3 regions of the Metabacillus litoralis genome follow, and region 2 is predicted to be linked to each of the others. Evidence: riboswitches for the same ligand, from Rfam matches in the RefSeq annotation. Region 2 holds a riboswitch; each other region holds the start of a gene.

Region 1 (5,024 bases), 110 kb from region 2:
GAGATGAACATGATTATCCATTAAACAATAACTAAATAGCAGATATTTGCGTTGATCTTTATATTTTTTAACGGTTTCTAGAAATCTTATTCTATCGGCGTCATCCTCAAAAATCGTTTGTTTGTTTACTCCTCTTAGCATAACGTGATAGATACCGCTACGACTCTTTTTCCTTGCTATCCTTGGGATAACAATCACCTCATTTCCCAGAAAACTGCTCGTCTTAATTGAATAGCCTTCCATACGGACTCATCCGTTATCTGTCGTTCTCCTGCTAAATCTGCGATCGTTCTGGCTAAGCGAAAAATTTTGATTTGAACGCGGTTACTCCAGAGATTTTTATTTGCCTCCTGCATTATTATTTTTTGCTGTTTATCTATCAAAGGGCTGGTTTTAATTAATAAATCATAAGGGACTTTTGCATTTGTAACCTGTTCTTGATACCGAGTAAATTGCATCTCCCTCGCCCTTTCTACACGCCCCCGCATTTCCGAGGATGTTTCTTGCTTCCCTGTGACCTGATTGAGATTAACAGAATTCAACGAAAGCAGGATATCCATTCGATCATAAACAGGTCCTGATAAACGATTGCGATAACCTTTTATTTGTTTTTGAGTACATGTGCAATAGTGAGAGGCAGAGCCGAGGTAACCACATGGACAAGGATTCATAGCCCCGATGAGGATAAAAGAAGTAGGATATATAACGGTTGAGTGCACCCTGCTAATAGTGACCTTTCCCGTTTCTAGAGGTTGACGAAGCATATCTAAGGTTTTCTTTGTAAATTCAGCCATTTCATCTAGGAAAAGAACACCATGGTGAGCAAGTGAGATTTCACCTGGCTTTGGATAAGAACCACCACCAATAATCGCGATGGAAGAGGCAGAATGATGTGGATGTCGAAATGGGGCCATTTGGGGATCATACAGTCTCTCGTTTGTGAGTTGATATAAGCTTATTACTTCTAATTGAGCCGACTTACAAAGTGGTGGAAGAATGGATGGAAATGTTTCAGCAAGCACTCTTTTTCCGCAACCAGGTGGATCGCTCATGAGAACATAGTGACCTCCAGCAGCAGCTATTTCTAGTGCTTCTTTTGTAAATTGATGACCTATGATGTGGGAAAAATCCTTTTGATGGTCATTGAATGAGGGTTCCTGATTAGGAAAGGGTGTAAATGATGGTAACGGTGTAGGAGCCTCGCCAGATAGGAGCTTAACTACATCATGAACATGTTGAACAACAACACACTCGATTCCGTTTAACATATCAATCGGGACACGTGGATCGTATGGAAGAAAAACTTTCTTATACCCCAATTTTTTAGCAGCAATTAACGCAGGCAGCATCCCCTCAACCCTTTCAACCATCCCATCTAGCGACAAAATCCCGATGAACATGGTGTCGGGCGGAATCTGTTCCTTTATATAATTCTTTTCCTTAAGAATTCCTATCGCAATAGGCAAATCAAACAACGGACCATTTTTCTTCTGCTCTGATGGTGATAAATTGACAACTACCTTCTCAGCTGTCCCTGAACTAACAATCGCTCGAATCGATGATAATACACGTTCCTTTGACTCTTTTACAGAAGCATCTGGCAGTCCGACAATGACCATTGACTCCACTCCGGGGCGAACTTGTACTTCTACTTGAACTCTATAACCTTCTAAACCTCTTAAACTAACACTTGAGATTTTTATTGTCAAAGGCATGGCCTCCTTATATCTTAGTATTATTTAATGGGAAAAATGATGAGGTGATACTGTTGGGGAAATAAGACCGGATATATGAGTTCATTTCGACATTATCTGGGGAAATCCTGCAGAATATTTACTAATTTAAATTTTTTATACGATAAAATAACTTTAATCTATAGAGGCAAGTATATAAAGGGTAAGAGGTCTGTTCCTTTATTACTATAAATGATATAATGCTAAAGTATTAAAAAAATATTCACGGCAAACCAATTGAAAGATTGGGACGCAAAGCTACGAGTCTAAGGTGGTTTAACCCACTATGATCGTCGGGTTGCAAAACATCTATAAATCTAATTTCTAGAGATTATATGAAGCATGCAACCTAACGAGGAAATCTGTTAGGTTTTTTTATTTAGTTTTTTTTAAGTATTACAATTGATTGGAGAGAAGATTTATATGGCATCAAAAGATGAACTATTATCAGAAATTCAACATTATAAGGAGGTAGTTACACAGTATACTAAGCTCCACACAGAGTATCAAGATTACTACGTAAATCCTATGATTGGAATTAGTATCAAATCAAGAATCTTTATTATATTTATAAGTTACTTTATTCTTGCATTTACCTCATTAGATGATGGTTTGAAAGCAATTATTCTATTTGGTTTAATTTATTTGTTGTTTATTGCACCAAAATTAAGTGTAAAAAGAAGAGTGAAAAAGAATAAAACGAGGATTAACGAATTACAAAGGCTCATGAATGAAATTGAAGAGGATATTAACCCTATACATATCCCGAAAACATATATTAATTATTATGCGTTAACAAAGTTAGAATCCTACTTAATTAATAAAAGAGCAGATTCTTTAAAAGAGGCTTTAAATTTATTTGAACAAGAAAAACGCCATGATCAACAAATGAAAGAAATTAATATCGTTCAGCAAATGCAAGAGATAAATCTTAGAAAGTCTAACGAAGCTGCAACATTAGGTTGGATAAATTTATTAAGACGATAAAGGAATAGAAATATATAGCTGTTTCGGACAGATTCTTTGTCTAGGCTTTATTCAATTTTCATGTTCACATTTCCTTATTACATAAGTAGCCCTGTCTCAATAGAGTCAGAGCTATTTGTATTTATTTGAATTCTATAGGATTCTTATTAGATTCCACCATTTCCAAACCAAATAGTATGTAAGTAACCTATTTACTATGTTCATCTATCATCTATCAAATTTAACAAGAGCTGCTTGATCTACAAAATAACCTCCACCAACTTGATACATTCCATATTCCACAGAATATACCCTTGCTGTTTGTCTTGGATTAAACTTTTTATATAAAGTCATGGAGAAAAATTTTAAAAGTATAATCCTTTCATTCACTACCAAAAGATCTTTCGCCATACAACGAAAGACTTTTAAGAGTTTTTATATTTAGTACTATTTATTTAAGAAGCCGAAACTTTTCTCCTTTTCCTACCAAAACAAAATAAAAGAATGCATACAATCATTGTTCATTGCCTCAAACATCCTCATCATATATTACATATTTTATTAGTAGCTGAGTTCATTTGATAAAATAGAGAAAAAGCCAACAATAAAAGTTGGCTTTTCTGTCGATAATCATCCTTCTTGTCAGCAATTTTAGACCGAGACAAGAAACCTGTCCCTCTGTCCCCATTAAATCGGGACACGGAACCTGTCCCCCTAGCGATCTAGTTGAATATTAGTGTCAGGCACTACATAATATCCTCCACCAACTTGATATTTTCCATCCTCCATACCATACACTCTTACGGTTTGTCTTGATGGGAACCTCTTAAAGAAGTCACCATCAGGTGTATAGACATACATGTATGAACTTTTTGCCCACACATGTCCATAATAGTAGAGTGTATCCTTTGCACTACCTTTAAGAACATAATAGCCGCCACCTACCTGATAACGGTCATTTTCTATTTCGTAAACCTTTAATCCCTCACCCTTTTTTAGTTTACGGTGAACTTTGCCGTTTGGATTGTATAGAGCCATGCCATCTTTTTGGATTAATACACGACCTATCCATGGATATTCATCAGAAGATGTTGTTTCTTTCACGCTTACCTCTACTTCATAGGGAAAGCTCGGCAAGGTATGTGTAAGAAACTCAGAAACCTCTAAGAAATACGATCCTGCCTTAAGCGTTACTTCATTTACACGATCTTTCCCTAATGATGGTATATCGTTAATCAAGTAGTCGTTAAAAACATCTTTACCTAACGAGTCATAAATCCTTAATGTTCCATAACTATTTGGATATTTTGCATGTTTTATAATAATCGTACTATCCTTTTGGAGGGTGAATTTATATGTATCACCATCATCTGTTCTTGGATGAGTTGAAAAGAATCCCTTGTAACGCTTATTAAGCTCCATTTCGGTTGCTATATCCCAGGTATCATTATCTTCCTTCTCATAATAATTACTAGTTTCAAATGAAACACTAAATTGATATGTAACGTCTAGATCAGTTGTACCAGCAGCTAATTCAAGATAATAGGTACCTGCAGGCAATCCCACTTGACCAATTTCATCCTCCATCACGCTAGGTTTAGATACATAATTTAAATACTCATTATTCACCTTACCATTTGTTAACAAAACGGAAACTGATCCATTCACATGTTTACTATCTACATTAACCGTTACAAGCCCACTTGTAGGTAATTCTATTTTATAAACATCTTTAGGATCCCTCCTAAAATCATCATCAGCAAATGTAGATTCATATTCTTTGTTTAACTCTATCGCTGTCGCTGTAGAGAATAGTTCGTTAGGCTCATTGCTTATAGTTGTCGCAGTTTGAGAATCTGCAGCAGCCTGAATCTGTCCTGCATTTGGTAAGAATACTAATAAAAATACAGCTGTTAAAATACCCATTGATAATCCTAGTTTTTTCATTGTTTTTCCTCCTCCGGATTGGGACAACGGGACAGGTCCCTCGTCCCACCTATTAATAATGATGGTTGTAATCATTCGACATATCATGAAGGTCATCTTGAAAACGACCTAATTGCTCATCCTCCATTTGGTCAGCCAAGCCATAGCTGCTTCCCCCAGAACTCCTACCACTACTTGAACCACCGCTAGAATACCCTGATGAACCACTTTCGTTTCCTGTCACAAAGGCTTCAATTGGAGAAACAAGGGTCATAATCACAATAATATTATCTGCAAAGCTTTCCCCAACATTTAGCTTGTAAAATGAGCAACCTACAAACAAACCAGTTATAATCGATCCTCTTATCCATTTTCGTTTATAAAATTGCCCTGCACCTA
Region 2 (5,024 bases):
TATTCTTTTTCAACCAAGTCAATGATGTGCTGCCAAGTCGATTTTTCGAGGGCATCCTTTGGCTCGCCACTACCAATGACTCCGTAGCCGACGATAAGTCCAGCGATTGTGCTTACAACCATAAGAATTAAAACAAGCAGGACCCTTGCCCAAATAGGGAGCAAACGCACTCGAACACTCACCTTTTGGCGGCTTTCCTCATGATTCTCTTGTTCTTTTTTAGACTTTTTGGCCTTTTTCACTTCTTCTCGACTGATCGGTTTCGTCGTTTCTTTAGCTACCAATAGACTAAACTCCTATCTTACGCCGTTTATTAATCCCAGCATTTGGTCACCAAGTGTAACCGATTTTGCATTCATCTGATAAGAACGCTGTGAGATTAATAAATCGGTCATTTCCTTGGATAAGTCAACATTGGACATTTCAAGTGCCCCTTGCTCCATCGCTACATCGCCGCGCAGCTCACCTTCTAGAAACGTTAACACTTCATTTAACGGAATGCCGCCTAAATCTTTTAATCCATAACGATTGTTTCCGTTTTGGATTAACATTTGCGGGCGATCCACTTGGACAACACCGAGTTGAAATTCTTGTGGTGCTTCTGTTTGGTCATTTTGAACGGTAGAAATCGTTCCATCATTAGAAATAACGATTTTTTGAAAATCATCATTAAAACGAATTGGATTTTGATTTTCATCAAGAACCGGACTCCCATCAGAAGTTGTTAGCAATAATTGATTTGTTCCATCATTTGTTGGTGATAAGTATAATGCACCATCTCTTGTATAATTAATCTCCCCGTTAACGTCAATTTGTAAAAATTGATTAGGAAGAGTAAAGGCAATATCAAGCTCTCTGCTTGTTTGCTTCATGTTTCCTTGTGTAAAAACAAGGCTGCTGTTAAGCATAGCTCCCGTTCCCTGTCTGATTCCTAATTCCCTGCCGAAACGTTGCTCTGCAATTTCCTCCGCTCCGTTTGGCTGGTTATTAAATTGTTGACGTACAAGCTCAGAGAAAGAAGTTTCTGTTCTTTTATAGCTTTGTGTATCAATATTCGCCATATTGTGGCCGATTTGATCAAGCTGCTTTTGAAGCTGACTCATCGTATTCGTCGCTGTTATCATTGAGCGTAGCATTTACTAGTACCCCCTATTATATGCGGCCGATTTCGTTCGCGGCCTTGTCCATACTCTTATCATAAGCTTGCAATACCTTTTGATTCGCTTCAAACGAACGGTAAGCTGTCATCATATCTGTGTACGTACGTCCAACATCTACTGTTGAAGTTTCTAAGTAATTTTGTCTTAGATTATATTGAATGTTTTCGTTGTTTACGGCTGTTGGCAGTTCTTCATTATTAAATGTGCGATATAAACCATTACCTTCTTTTACAAGGTTACGAACATCCGCTTCAAAACGAACATCAATTTGCGCTACGAACTCTCCATCCGCAATCACTTCTCCATCAGGCGTTACCTGGAATTCACTAGACTGAATGGAGATTGGCTGCCCAGTTGTAGATAAAACCGGATTCCCACCAGAAAGAAGGATCCCGTTATTATCCCGTGTGAAATGTCCATTACGAGTATAGCGCTCTTCTCCTGCTTGATTTTGAACCGCAAAAAACAAAGCACCTTTTACATTTGTTTCTGCATTTAAGGGAATAATCTCTTCTAAAAGAGCTACATCCGAGTACAAGCCAGTCTCTTTAAGACCACCTTGTGAAAAAGTACTTTGTAGTTCTTGGACATAAGCACCTGTGTTAATCGAACCAATTGGTGTGACTTGACCAAATCTTGAACCATTTGTTGTTGGTACTGATTTATTTTCCAATCTATTTAAAAGCATTTCGGGAAATGCGCGGACACTTGCTTGATCCGCTTTATAACCCGCTGTATTGGCATTAGCCATATTATTTGAAAGCATTTCAGTACGTCTTTGCTGTGCAAGCATTCCTGCTGTTGCTGTATATAAACCTCTTAACATCTGTACACCCACCTTAGTCACATAGTTGTTACCGTACAAATGAATTCTTTTCGACAGAATTCCCTATCATTTATTATAAAGGACATTGGCTGTTTTCTCATTACATTTTTTCAGAAATTACCTGTTATATTTTAGGGAAATAATAATGATAGGAAACCACTCCTATATCTTTTTACCGGACAAGCCCTTATACTGAAGAAAAATCTGAAAAAGGCAAACTTGTTGAAAAGCAAGGACGCAAAGCTATGGGCCTACCCAATGTATAACATTGCACGGCTGCCAAGCTGCCAGGCTCCTTTTTTGGGCCATGGGGCTTATGAAAAGGAGAGGCAAATGATGAAAATGAAGGTTGTACTTCTGACATTACTATTTTTATTAGGATCTCAACTAGGAGGTCTAGCTTTGAATCATAAAGCACAAGCTGAGGGTGCTCCAGATTATTCAACATGGCTCTGGGATACGAGTAAAATTGTGTATGACCGTGAAGCTACATTGCAGTTTTTAGAAGCAAAGCAAGTATCACATGTGTTTTTGCAGATTGACCGTAGTATTGATGTTGCCTACTATCACACTTTTATTAGTGAAGCTGCAAAGCTAGGTATGGATGTTTACGCGTTAGATGGAGCACCAAATTGGGGTGCTAACAATAAAGCCTTTTTGAACTTTTTAAATTGGGTTGGTAATTACCAGAACGGGGCAGCTGCTGGTGAGAAGTTCGCCGGAATTCACCTTGATATTGAGCCATACTTAACAGAGCAATGGACAACAAACTATAGTGCTGCTGTTCTGAAATACCAAGGAGCCATTTTAGCTGCAGCTAATACCGCATCAACATTAGATATCAGCCTCGCTGTTGACATTCCGTTTTGGTTTGATGAAATGAACTTCCGTAACAAGCACGGAAAAGGAAACCTAGCCGAATGGGCGTTGAAAAATACAGATGAAGTGACCATTATGGCCTACCGCGACAAAGCCGTTGGTCCGAATGGCATTATTGAATTAGTGAAATATGAGATGGATCTGGCTGTGTTGCTTAATAAAGATGTAACGATCGCAGTTGAAACGATGAATCTTGGTAGCAGTGACGGATTTTTAACGTTTTTTGAAGAAGGTCAGGCCGAAATGAATAATCAGCTAGGACTTGTTTTAGATCAATATCAGGATTATTCAAGTTTTGGTGGGTTTGCTGTGCATCATGTTGGTAGTTGGATGGAGTTGGAGTAGGGATTGGGATTTGGGCGTGGATTCACTTAGGTGGGTTCATGCTTTTTTTGTGGGGTTTTATGGGATGGGGGTGTAGGAATCATGTGGCGATGAAGACCAGTTTGCTTAATTTGGATCTGTGAGTGGGTCTTCATGGCGTGAATGAAGACCATTTCTTCTCTTGTTTTACTCTGGGGTGGTCTTCATTATCAGGATGAAGAACATCTTCCTCTTCTTTTACTCTTGGATTGGTCTTCATTAACGGGATGATAACCATCTTTCTCTTCTTTTGCTCTTGGGATTGTCTTCATTAGCTACATGATGACTATTTTCCTCTTGTTTTGGTCTTGGGATGGTCTTCATTTCTGCATGATCACCATCTTCCTCTTCTTTTGCTCTTGGGATGGTCTTCATTTCTGCATGATCACCATCTTTCTCTTCTTTTGCTCTTGGGATGGTCTTCATTGCCGGGATGATAACCATCTTCCTCTTCTTTTACTCTTGGGATGGTCTTCATTACCGGATGATGACCATCTTTCTCTTCTTTCGCTCTTGGATTGGTCCTCATACCTTAATGAACGACACTACTCTCTTCCACCGCTCCTGTTTTGTCGTTCATAACCCCGATGAACGACACTACTCTCTTCCACCGCTCCTGTTTTGTCGTTCATCACCCCAATGAACGACACTACTCTCTTCCACCGCTCCTGTTTTGTCGTTCATACCCACGATGAACGACACTACCATCTTCCACCGCTCCTGTTTTGTCGTTCATAACCCCAATGAACGACACTACTCTCTCCACCGCTCCTGTTTTGTCGTTCATAACCCCGATGAACGACACTACTCTCTTCCACCGCTCCTGTTTTGTCGTTCATACCCACGATGAACGACACTACCATCTTCCACCGCTCCTGTTTTGTCGTTCATCCCAATATAAATATTTCCACCTAACCTACCCCAGCAAAAAAGTCTCATAGAACTAACAATATAAACAAGACAAAAAAAGAGCCTGTACACACAGGCTCAAAAGTTTACTTATCCAAATTTTTTGCGTGGAAGTTTGTCCATGTTGTCAAGCATAATTCCTGTTCCGATTGCAACACAATCCATTGGTGATTCTGCTACTAATACTGGGACTTTTAATTCTTCTGCTAGTAGCTGATCAAGGCCGTTTAGAAGGGCTCCGCCACCTGTTAAGATCACGCCGCGGTCGATAATGTCGGCTGATAGTTCTGGAGGAGTGCGTTCTAAGACACTCTTAGCAGCTTGTACAATCGCAGCAACTGGTTCACGAAGTGCTGATTCTACTTCGGTTGAATTTACTGTAATTGTGCGAGGTAAACCTGTCACCATATCACGTCCACGAATGTTAATTTCTTCATAACGTGCGCCTGGGAATACCGTTGCAACATTGATTTTAATTTCTTCAGCTGTACGTTCACCGATTAGAAGCTTGTACTCTCTTTTAATATATTGCAGGATTTCATTATCAAACTTGTCCCCTGCCATTTTAATAGAAGAGGCGGTGACAATATCGCCCATTGATAACACAGCGACATCAGTAGTACCACCGCCAATATCTACAACCATGTTTCCATAAGGTTGGAAGATGTCCATACCGGCGCCAATTGCCGCTACTTTTGGTTCTTCCTCTAGGAATACATTTTTTCCACCGCTTTTTTCAGCAGCTTCTTTAATGGCTTTCTGCTCAACAGATGTTATATTCGTTGGGCAGCAAATTAACATGCGTGGTTTTGAAAATAATCCTTTTACATTTAACTTATTAATAAAATGCTTTAACATTGCTTCTGTTACTTCAAAATCTGCGATGA
Region 3 (5,024 bases), 390 kb from region 2:
TTCAATTCTTTACCACTATCTAAAAAGCGAATAACTGGTCGTTGTAAATGATTTTTTATTCCGATCACAATCGCCTGCTCACCTGTATATAGTTCCACTTTTGTACCAGGTAGATAAGAAGGAACACTGTTCACAAATGCCTGAACTACTTTGTGAGAATATTCATCATCACTTTTAGTCATAATCAATTCTAACGCTTCATGTGGAGGAAGTTTTTGATTTGAAAGCATATGATCATACAAGTTTGCTATCCCACAAATTTGTGGAAATTCTAGTACTTCTTTGTCCTTAAGTCCCCTAGGGTAGCCTTTTCCATTTAATAGCTCATGATGTTGAAACGCAACATGGGCAGATAATAAACTAATTTCGCGACTTTCCTTAATTACCTCAAAGCCTTTTGCAGGATGTTCTGTTTCTTGATCTGTTATAGCCTTTCCGATATCATGAAGCAACGCTCCAATGGCAAGATCTCTTAACTGAACAGGAGAATAACTCATTTTCTTTGATATTTGTAAACATAACAATGCCACGTTTACTGAGTGAGCATATTTTTCCAATCCTTCTGAAATAGAGGTTGTTGGGATTAAAATGATCGTTTTAAGAGCATTTACTTCTTGGATAAGAGTCATGGCAGCCTTTTGAATAGCTACGACATTTAATCTTTTTCCTTTTTTCACATCTTCAAATGCTTCTTGCACAACAGCAATAATATCCATCCAAGTTGGCATGTCCAGCATTTCATCTAATGTAATTCCATATGACTCAGCATCTTCTACCACAAGGGTTGTTACTCCAATTTCTTTAATACGTTCCAAATAGTTAGGGTGAATCGTACGTCCTGCTGCTAAAAGGATCCGTCTCATCCGATCATAAACAGGCATCGCCAATTGCATGGCCTGTGGGTTGTAATCCTCTATATCAATAAATCTCATGATATCCTCCTTGTTGCTACTCATCTAACTCGTATTACTAACTTATATCATATTTACGTTTATAGTTGAAGGGAAAAAGGAGTTGCCTTGGCAACCCCTAATAAAAGCATTACTCATCTTCATCTTCTTCTTCTTCTTCATCTTCTTCATCTTCTTGTTCTTTCTTTTTACGCTCTTCTGCTTTTTTACGTGCTTCTTCTTGCTTCTTTAACTCTTCTCGCTCACGTTCTTCCGCTTTCTTACGTGCTTCTTCTTGCTTCTTTAACTCTTCTCGCTCACGTTCTTCTGCTTTCTTACGTGCTTCTTCTTGCTTCTTCAGCTCTTCTCGCTCACGTTCTTCCGCCTTCTTACGTGCTTCTTCTTGCTTCTTCAACGCTTCTCGCTCACGTTCTTCCGCTTTCTCACGTGCTTCTTCTTGCTTCTTCAGCTCTTCTCGTTTTTGTTCTTCCACTTTACTCTCAAGCTCTTTACTAGAAGACTTTTCTTTTTCCTCTTCTTCGTTATCTTCTTCTACAGATACCTGTTTACTTTCATTTTCTATCTCCGTAGTCTTTTCTTCGATTTCTTCATCAATCTCTTCTATCATTTCTTCTGTTTCTTCAACAACATCCTTGCTTAGTTCTGCAAGCTCTTTGTTATACTCTTCTTCATCAATTTCTCCAGAAGAAAGCTTTTCTTCTAACTCAACTATATCTTCAGTCATTTCAAGCTCTTTCTTCTCTAGCTCAGCTAATTTTTTGTTTATTTTTTCCTCTAACTTTTCCTGTGCCTTTACAATATTTTTCTGAAGTGCCTCTTTAGCCTTTGGGTTTTCTATCTTTTCTATTGCAGCCTTTAAGGCAATAATGTTTGCTGATAGTTTTTCTTCTAGTTCAGCACGAAGAGAATCTGCCGTTCCATCTTCCTCAACAGTTGTTTCAGCTGATGGCTCCTCATCAACAGAGTCTGTTTGAGTTTCTTCTTGTTCTTCATTTTCAGTCGTTTCATATTTTGCTAATGCAGATTCTTGTTGCTCGATCGCTTTTTGAAGAACCTCATTGGCTGCTTCCTCTTCACCCTTCGCAATTAAAGCTAACGCCTCTTTAATCCGTTCTTCTGCAAAGCTAGCAAGCAATGATGCTTCCTTCTCTTCATCTAATGTAAAAGCCAATTGAACATTTTCTAATAGTTTTTTAGTAAAATAGAAGAAATCACCCGGAAGTAGCGATGGTGTACTCGTTTCCAATTCTAATTCGTCTGTTTCTACTGCTTCCTGGTCTACTGCTTCAGTTTCACCTTCTGTTTCTACTGCTTCCTCGTTTACCGCTTCAGTCTCATCTCCAGATTCCACTGTTTCCACATTCTGTTCAGAAGTTTGTTCTACTTGTTCAGTTGCTTCCTCTTCTACTGGACCATCTGTTTCTGCAAATGCAGGTCCTGTTCCTAGAGTAAACGCTAGTGCTGAAACCAAAACACTTGTTGATAAAACATTTCGAATACTTGTCAACATAAAAAACCCTCCAAATATAGTAATTAGGAAGGATTAAGAAGCAACTCATATGAGTTCATTCTCCATCCTTCAGCAATCCAGCCACCATAGATTTCTCCTTAGGTCTGTGACTTTGCGTCTCCATTTTTCAATGGATTTGCCTTTTTCAAATGAAGAACTTACAAAGTTCGACATTTTCTAGTTTAACTATACCATGTGAAATACATTGAATATAGTTTTAATTTCTTCCAATCGTTTCTTTAGAAGGAATTAATTACGCACGAAAAACCCGTCAATAAATATCGAAGGGCTTTTGTTAGCTTGTTGTATATTCGATCTTAGAATCCGCTAGATTTCCTATAATGAATTCTGCAGCTTCCTCTATTGCCTTACAAGAAAGATTTATTATTGAACAACCTACTTTTCCCATAATGTCTTCAGCATATTGTAATTCTTCCTGAATCCGTTCAATTTTTGCATAACTTGAGTCCGAAGATAACCCTAAATGCTTCAATCTTTCTACCCTTATTTCTCTTAGTTTCTCGGCTGACATCGTTAACCCGAAGCATTTTCCTTTTGATAGCTTAAAAAGTTCTTCAGGAGGAGAAACCTCAGGGACTAATGGGATATTTGCTACCTTAACCATTTTATGAGCCAAATACATCGACAATGGTGTCTTTAAAGTTCTTGAAACACCGATGAGAACGATATCCGCCTCCTTGATTCCACGCATATCCTTTCCATCGTCATATTGCACAGCAAATTCAATGGCTTCAATTCTACGAAAATAGGAGTTATCAGGTCCTTCTATTATACTTGGTTTTTGTACTGGTTGTTTATTAAGCTTATTTGCAAAGGTCTCCAATAGTGGACCAATTAAGTCAATCACCGTAACGTCTTCTTCATTCGCTTTATGATCAAAATGCTTTTTTAATAGCGGAGTAAAGAGTGCATAGGCAATGATAGAGTTGCTTAGCTTCGCGAGAGCAATCAGATCATTTATTTCTTCCTTATTTTCTATATAGGAGATTGTTTTAATGGTAACCTCTGTTCCGATAAATTGGGCAGCAACAGTTTTGACCAACAGCTCTGCTGTATCACCCAGTGAATCAGATAGAACATAGACAATGTCTTTTTCATTCACTTAAAATCACCTATTCTTTGAACTTATTATCTTCTGAAACATTAGCACATTCATCATGCCTAAGGTAATATACTGCTTACTCATACTCCTGAAAACTTCATGATTTATTTAGTAAAATCTACTATTCTGTTAACGATACTTGAAATCTTTGAAATCGACAAAACTCTACAAATATCGGGTAGTGACAGGCACCAAAAACTACTTCGCTAACCCCTGAGTCTTCAACGTTTCTTCAAGAGTAGAGATTACTTCTGATTCGTCTTCGCCGTTGGCAATAATTTTTATTGTTGCGCCTGATGGGATTCCGAGTGACATGACACCCATTATAGATTTTAGGTTTACTTGTTTTTCTTTGTATTCTAGCATAACCTCTGACTTGAATTTTGTTGCTGCACCAACTAGGGCTGTTGACGGACGTGCGTGAATACCTGCTTCATCAATGATTGTATACGTTTTTTCTACCATGTTAAATCCTCCATTAGCTTGTTTTTTCTAAATTTTATACATAATAAATAATGGGACGATCTACCGAAATATTTCGTCCCAATCGCTACATATTTAATCTAATAGTGCTTTTGCTGTTTGTTCATCTGTTATTAACACATGAACAAGCTTGCCTTCCAAAGCAGCTCTAATCGATTTTACCTTCTCTAGACCACAAGCTACGCCAACAACAAGAGGTATTTCTCTTAGTTTTTCTAATTCTAATGAAATCACTCGTTCGTTCCAAGAGCTGCTTGATGGTTTTCCTTCTTTGTTAATAAAGTTGTAGCAAATATCGCCTACCACATCTGTATCATCAAAATACTCGGTTTGCTCTTGACCTAAATACGAATGAACCATCGTTGAATGCTCAGGTGTAGCTCCAATCCCTACGATGGCAATATTAGACTTTTCACCCATCGTAAAAATTTCTTGAATGGATGTTTGTCTCATGAAAATGTCACGGGCTTCTTTAGAATCAACCATAACCGGGGCATGCAAAAGTCTGTATTGAGCTTGTAGGCTTTCTGCAAACTTTGCCACAATATGATTAGCGTGGATATCCACTCGCTCATTTCCCATTCCACCTACGATTGGTACAAATGTAACAGATGGAAAATGCTGATTTGTTGGAAGCGCTTTAGCCACCTCATGTAAAGTGGTTCCTGAAGAGATTCCAATTGTCTGACCATCACGAATCACTCTTAACAGATATTTACTAGCCGCAGCACCGAGACGGCTTTTGGAAGATTCATTCCCTAGATTCGGCACACATACTACTTCACGTAACCCGTACATGCGCTCGATCTTTCCTTCCAGCTGTCTGAAAGGATGAATCGTTTCATCATGAATGATAATTTCTACAATTCCTAGCTCTCTTGCTTTTGCAAGGTATTTTGAGATCAATGAGCGGCTAACCCCAATCTCATCAGCAATTTGAGATTGGGTCGCTCCTTCCTCGTAATACATGTGAGCCACTTTTACAAGTAATCTTCTA

What was found. A riboswitch is a leader RNA that binds a small molecule or an ion and turns the genes downstream of it on or off. The one in region 2 is predicted to bind cyclic di-GMP.
Region 1: another riboswitch for cyclic di-GMP. It lies ahead of D9842_RS18310 (hypothetical protein); the one in region 2 lies ahead of D9842_RS18845 (amidase).
Region 3: another riboswitch for cyclic di-GMP. It lies ahead of D9842_RS17095 (DUF5667 domain-containing protein); the one in region 2 lies ahead of D9842_RS18845 (amidase).

What each region holds. Positions count from the first base shown of each region.
Region 1 is NZ_CP033043.1:3,735,181-3,740,204, forward strand. Features, by position in the region: gene D9842_RS18300 (transposase) at 1-243, opposite strand, end outside; gene D9842_RS18305 (YifB family Mg chelatase-like AAA ATPase) at 195-1,709, opposite strand; cyclic di-GMP riboswitch class I at 1,951-2,039, shown strand; gene D9842_RS18310 (hypothetical protein) at 2,157-2,720, shown strand; gene D9842_RS18320 (hypothetical protein) at 3,414-4,646, opposite strand; gene D9842_RS18325 (hypothetical protein) at 4,699-5,024, opposite strand, start outside.
Region 2 is NZ_CP033043.1:3,847,379-3,852,402, forward strand. Features, by position in the region: gene D9842_RS18830 (DNA-directed RNA polymerase subunit beta) at 1-284, opposite strand, end outside; gene D9842_RS18835 (flagellar hook-basal body protein) at 297-1,136, opposite strand; gene D9842_RS18840 (flagellar hook-basal body protein) at 1,153-1,986, opposite strand; cyclic di-GMP riboswitch class I at 2,189-2,278, shown strand; gene D9842_RS18845 (amidase) at 2,320-3,210, shown strand; gene D9842_RS18850 (hypothetical protein) at 3,448-3,672, opposite strand; gene D9842_RS26050 (hypothetical protein) at 3,878-4,033, opposite strand; gene D9842_RS18855 (rod shape-determining protein) at 4,228-5,024, opposite strand, start outside.
Region 3 is NZ_CP033043.1:3,460,882-3,465,905, forward strand. Features, by position in the region: gene D9842_RS17090 (HD-GYP domain-containing protein) at 1-932, opposite strand, end outside; gene D9842_RS17095 (DUF5667 domain-containing protein) at 1,042-2,421, opposite strand; cyclic di-GMP riboswitch class I at 2,490-2,572, opposite strand; gene D9842_RS17100 (pyruvate, water dikinase regulatory protein) at 2,717-3,544, opposite strand; gene D9842_RS17105 (phosphocarrier protein HPr) at 3,743-4,009, opposite strand; gene D9842_RS17110 (sugar-binding transcriptional regulator) at 4,103-5,024, opposite strand, start outside.